Rhizobium sp. SSA_523: one gene and its partner. The protein of the gene in region 1 interacts with the protein of each later gene in a pairwise test. Links are inferred from orthologs where the notes say so. Each region holds a gene or a part of one and is shown in the gene's direction. Other genes may lie near its edges.

Evidence for each region. The genes of interacting proteins can lie anywhere in the genome.
Region 2: the proteins of cysK (region 1) and cysE interact in binary tests that used the Escherichia coli proteins (3 or more experiments, as listed by UniProt). The link is inferred for Rhizobium sp. SSA_523 from one-to-one orthologs.

Annotation. Positions count from the first base shown.
Region 1 is NZ_CP129382.1:3,164,679-3,167,719, reverse strand. The notes cover bases 7-2,975. They hold cysK (cysteine synthase A), read left to right. Parts: upstream 7-991; coding sequence 992-1,960; downstream 1,961-2,975. Other genes in these bases: QTJ18_RS23305 (GNAT family N-acetyltransferase), read right to left, coding at 2,110-2,975; QTJ18_RS23315 (LysE family translocator), read left to right, coding at 221-832; dut (dUTP diphosphatase), read left to right, coding at 7-117. Also shown: more of dut, read left to right, coding at 1-6; more of QTJ18_RS23305, read right to left, coding at 2,976-3,041.
Region 2 is NZ_CP129382.1:816,231-819,236, forward strand. Bases 24-2,957 are described here. They hold cysE (serine O-acetyltransferase), read left to right. Parts: upstream 24-1,045; coding sequence 1,046-1,870; downstream 1,871-2,957. Other genes in these bases: QTJ18_RS12325 (alpha/beta fold hydrolase), read left to right, coding at 176-961; QTJ18_RS12335 (DUF3126 family protein), read left to right, coding at 1,999-2,202; QTJ18_RS12340 (phasin family protein), read left to right, coding at 2,412-2,768.

The DNA of each region.
Region 1 (3,041 bases):
GGCATGCGGATCGCACAGCTGGTCTTGGCGCCGGTGGTGCAGGCCCGCATTGCCGAGGCCGAAACCGTGAGCGAAACCGGGCGCGGTGCCGGCGGCTTCGGTTCGACGGGCATCTGACAGCGCCTGACGGCCTTGCACGGCGATTGCCGGCAATTGACGGCGGTTGCTGGGAATTGACGATACTCGGCGAGGCTGAACGAAGATCGAGGGAGGAGACGGCATGACACTGACATCGCTGATTGCCTATGCAGGCGCCCTTTTCATTGCAGCCGCCATACCCGGGCCGGGCATGACGGCTATCGTTGCCCGCGCCCTCGGTTCCGGGTTCCGGCCGACCTTCTTCATGGGTCTTGGCCTCATTCTGGGCGACCTCGTCTACCTGACGGCCGTCATCCTGGGGCTGGCGCTCGTGGCGCAGCAATTCGGCACCATTTTTCTGATCATCAAATATGCCGGGGCGGCTTATCTCTGCTTCATTGCCTGGAAGCTGTGGACCACGGGACTCCTTTCGCAGAGCATCGAAGCGGAACAGGTTCCGAGCGTCTTTCTGTCCTTCCTGTCCGGCCTCCTGGTAACGCTCGGCAACCCGAAGACCATGCTCTTCTACCTTGCCCTGGCGCCCACTCTTCTGCCCATCCGCGAGATCGGCGTCAGCGACTATCTGGTGCTGGTCTGCGTGACATTCGCCGTGCTGATGGCTGTCCTCCTGCCTTACATCCTGCTGGCGGCACGCGCCCGGCTGCTGCTGAAACGCCCGCGGACCTTGCAGATCCTGAACCGCTCGGCAGCCAGCATTCTGGCCGGCACCGCCGCCTATATCGCGGCGCGCTGACGCCTGGGGCAAATGGGAGACGGCAAAGCGACGCCCGGAAGCAGCCGAAACTCGCGTAGTTTTTTCCTGATTCCACGCCTCAGGCGCAATGCTACCCCTCGCCGGTCAGGCAATTACATCCTAATCTAGGTGTGAAACAGCATTTGGGAGAATTCGGACATGTCGGACACCGCCAAGCCAGGCCGCGGCAAGATCTACGGCTCTATCGTCGAGACCATCGGCAACACGCCCATCGTGCGCCTGGACAAGCTGGCGAAGGAAAAAGGCGTGAAGGCCCATCTTCTGGCCAAGCTCGAATTCTTCAACCCGATCTCCTCGGTGAAGGACCGCATCGGCGTGGCGATGATCGAAAGCCTGGAAGCGCAAGGCAAGATCGCGCCCGGCAAGACCACTTTGATCGAGCCGACATCCGGCAATACCGGCATTGCACTGGCTTTCGCCGCTGCCGCGAAGGGCTACAGGCTGATCCTGACCATGCCGGAGACCATGTCTGTGGAGCGGCGCAAGATGCTGGCCCTGCTTGGCGCCGAACTGGTCCTGACCGAGGGGCCCAAGGGCATGAAAGGCGCCATTGCCAAGGCGGAAGAACTGGCGGCCAGCCTGCCGGATTCGGTGATCCCCCAGCAGTTCGAGAACGAAGCCAATCCGGAGATCCACCGCAAGACCACGGCAGAGGAAATCTGGAACGATACCGAGGGAAAGATCGATCTCTTCGTGGCCGGCATCGGCACCGGCGGCACGATCACCGGCGTCGGTCAGGTTTTGAAGGCGCGCAAGCCCGATTTGAAGATCTTCGCCGTCGAACCGGCGGAATCCCCGGTCCTGTCCGGCGGCGAACCCGGACCCCACAAGATCCAGGGGATCGGCGCCGGCTTTGCCCCGAAGATCCTCGACCGATCGATCTATGACGAGGTTGTCACGATTGCCAGCGGCGAGGCTATCGAAACTGCCCGCCACGTGGCGCGGCTCGAGGGCCTGCCGGTCGGCATTTCCTCCGGTGCGGCGCTGGCCGCCGCCATCAAGATCGGCTCCCGCCCCGAAAACGAGGGGAAAAACCTCGTTGTTATCATTCCTTCCTTTGCCGAGCGCTATCTTTCGACGGCGTTGTTTGAGGGGCTGGGCGGGTAAAATAGCGAATAGCGAATAGCGAATAGCGAATCGATAATTTCCATCGGCGGCGTTTCTGCAAAACGATTCAGCCGCCGGGGAACGAACGTCTTCGGATTTTTGGCATTCCCTCTCTGCATCGTCGATGCGCACCGCGTCCTCGAACAGCCTCAGGTCATCATCAGTGCGGGAAAATGCAGGATGCCCTCCGGCAGGGAAGGGCCTCGCCAGAACATGTAGGCCTCCGGCCACGGCTGACGGATCAAGCCGTTCTCGCCCTGACTGTCGTGTATGGTGGGCCCGCCAACGCTTCGTCCGCTTAGTGTATTCTCTTGACGCAGGTTCCGGAAAACCTTGGGACAGTTTTCCGGAACCTCTTTAAAGAGATCGTCCGGCACGAAACCCAACTCGATCCGGCCGCCATACGGGGCTGCCAGCGCCTGCAGCAAGCCGTGATGGCCCATTCCGTCTCGCGAAAGACAGTCGCAGAGCATCACGCCTCTGTCCGTCACCTCGACAAAAGCCAGCCCTCTTTCCTTCGGCAGAACATAAGCGGTCACGTTCGTGTTCATGAGATGCCAGAGAAGGATGGAGGCATCCGGTCGTACCGCGAGGATTCCGCCATGGGCATCTGCTCTGTCGCACCACATCGCGAGCAGGGCACGGTCCTGCAATGTCTCCGGGTCGAATCGGCGCCCGATGGCATTCTTCGTTTCAGGGCCTGGTCGAAGTTGTAGAAACAGCCGATCCGGAATCAGGCGTCGAAACCCGAAACGCGGATAGAAATCGACCACCGAGGGATTGGCGAACAGCAAAACCGGCGTGCCGTGACGATCCGCCTCCGCCAGCACATGTTCCAGCAGCCGGCGCGCCAGTCCGCGCCCGCGATCCTGCGGGCGGGTGGCAACGGCGCCCAGTTGGAAGACGGGCATGGGCTGGCGCCTGCCCAGCCACCCCTCCATCACGGTGACGCCGATGGTGGCACAGATTTTGTCACCTTCCGTTAGGGCAACGACCTCGTAGCGATCGCCCCAACCGCCGACGCGTGCCCAGCGGGGGAAATTCTGGATACCAAAGACGGCGTTCAGGTGCAGGAAAAACC
Region 2 (3,006 bases), 2.3 Mb from region 1 along the record:
ACGGTGCGGCGGGTTAAAAAAATCGGCCCGTCCGCAACAGGCGGGTGGTTTCGAGACCGGATCGCCAGGGCCGGCCAGGACCAAAGCAGGGACGGACGGCATCGAACAGCACCCATGCCAGGGCCGGCAGGACCGGACATCAGCGTGGCGGATCGCAGAGCAGGGAAGCAGCAGGATGAACTTGAACACACCGAAATACTCGACCTTTACGCATCAAGGCCTCAACCTTGCCTATTTCGATGAGGGAACGGCGTCAGGCGATGCCATTCTGCTCATTCACGGCTTTGCCTCCACGGCGAATGTCAACTGGGTGCATCCCGGCTGGCTGAAGGTGCTGGGCGAGGCGGGCTACCGGGTGATCGCGCTCGACAATCGCGGCCATGGCGCAAGCGACAAGCCAGCCGATGCGGAGGCTTACCGGCCATGGATCATGGCCGAGGATGCCGTCGCCCTGCTCGATCACCTCGATCTGCCGAACGCGCATCTGATGGGCTATTCGATGGGTGCGCGCATCGCCACATTCGCAGCGCTCGCGCATCAGGAGCGTGTCCGCTCCCTCGTGCTGGGCGGCCTGGGGATCGGCATGACGGACGGCGTGGGCGACTGGGATCCGATCGCCGACGCCCTCCTGGCGCCCTCGCTCGACGCCGTGACGCATGAGCGCGGCCGGATGTTTCGCGCCTTTGCCGACCAGACCAGGAGTGATCGCCAGGCGCTTGCCGCCTGCATCCGCGGATCGCGCGATCTCGTAACGCGTGCCGATATGGCGCGCATCACCGTGCCGACCTTGATCGGCGTCGGCACCAGGGACGATATCGCCGGCTCTGCGCAGGAACTGGCAGCCTTGATGCCGAACGCGCAGGCGCTCGACATCCCCAATCGGGATCATATGCTGGCGGTGGGAGACCGGGTGTTCAAGGCTGCCGTGCTCGATTTCCTGGCCGGGCAGACCGCGGCGTGAGGCCGATGCGGATTTTCCGCGCGCATTGGAGTTTGCGCAAGTTTGTTCTATATAATGACGTCTCAGTCAAACGAGGGTTCTGCCATGGCGGCACGCACTGATATACGCGCCTCGGAGCCGGTGGCTTCCGTGGATCCGATCTGGGATACGCTGCGCGAAGAGGCCAAGGCAGGTGCGGAGCGGGATCCGCTGCTTGCGGCCTTCCTGTATTCCACGGTGCTCAACCATCGCTCGCTGGAAGATTGCGTGATCCATAGGATCTGCGAGCGGCTGGACCATCCGGATCTGCAGGCCGTGCTGCTGCGTCAGACCTTCGAGGAAATGCTGCGCGACTGGCCGGAATGGGGGACGATCCTGCGGGTCGACATCCAGGCCTATTACGATCGCGATCCCGCCTGCCTGCGCTTTCTGGAGCCGGTGCTCTACTTCAAGGGCTTTCATGCCATCCAGACACATCGGCTGGCGCATTGGCTGATGAAGCGGGACCGGCGCGATTTCGCCATGTATCTGCAAAGCCGGTCCTCCAGCGTCTTCCAGACCGATATCAATCCGGCGGCGCGCATCGGCCGCGGCGTCTTCCTCGATCATGCGACGGGTTTCGTCGTGGGCGAGACGGCGGTGATCGGCGACAATGTCTCGATCCTGCATGGCGTGACGCTCGGCGGGACCGGCAAGGAAGGCGCCGATCGCCATCCCAAGATCGGCAATGGCGTGTTGATCGGCGCCGGCGCCAAGATCCTCGGCAATATCGAAATCGGCCACTGCTCGCGCGTTGCGGCCGGTTCGGTCGTGTTGAAACCGGTGCCGGCCAAATCCACGGTCGCCGGCGTGCCGGCCAAGGTGGTTGGCGAAGCCGGTTGTTCTGAGCCCTCGCGCCTGATGGACCAGATGCTGCGCTCAGAGGATTGAGGCTTTGCCCTGGTGCGCCATGTTAGGTGTCGAGGGAGCGGAAAAAAGCTGGGCCTTGCGTCCTTTACTTTCGTGACCGACCCGTGCCAAAAGCCACCGCACTGCGAATCCTGACGGAGAAAACATCAGTGAAAGCCGAAGAAATCAAGAAACTGGACGCCTATTTCAAGCGGGTGTTCAATCCCTCGATGAACGTCAAGGCTCGCCCGCGCAAGGATGATTCCGCGGAAGTCTACGCCGGCGACGAGTTCCTGGGCGTCGTCTATGTCGACGACGAGGACGAAGACCGCTCCTACAATTTCTCGATGGCGATCCTCGACGTCGATCTGTGAGCGGCGGCGCATCGCGCAATCCATTCGGATCACATCACCAGAACGGGACCTGCGGGTCCCGTTTGCGTTTCGTCAGTTTTGCTTGCGGCGAATGGGTCTGATGGGCCCTTTGTTACCGATTCTTCACACGCTAAGGGCGATCCGCGCTTGACTTTCGCAGTGCAAAATCTCCTATTTGCAGTGCGAAGCAACCCCTCAGGAGGCGGAGAATGTTCAATTTCGATGAAGCCAACCGGAAGAGCAAGGAAGCGGTGGACGGCATGATGCGCGGTTACTCGGACCTGTTTAAGGGTTTCCAGGCCATCGCGACGGAGACGGGCGAATTCCAGAAGAAGTCGTTCCAGGGCATGATGTCCTACATGGAGCAACTGGCTTCGGCCCGCAGCATCGAGACCGTCTACGAAGTGCAGACGGCCTATGCCAGAACGTCCTACGAGACTTTCGTGGCCGAAGCCATGAAGCTCAGCGACATGTATGCGGATCTGGCAAAGAGCGCCTACAAGCCCGCCGAGGCTTCGCTGCAGAAGCCAGCGACGGCCATCGTTCCGGCCCAGGCAGCGGCCTGATCTCCGGCACAAGGCCGAGAGACAAGCGTCCGACATTTTTCGACCACGGTCCTGAACCGGCGGCACAAGCGGTGCTGCCGGTTCTTTTTTGTGCTTCGCCCCCGGCTGGGGCCTTGTTTTTCCTGTTCCAGGCAAGCCACGCAAGGAATAGTGATTGCGCCCTGCCGCAAGGGGCTTAAAATCCACGTTCAGCGAACTAAATAAAGGCATCTGATGTTCGGTCCGGAACGGCGCTTCG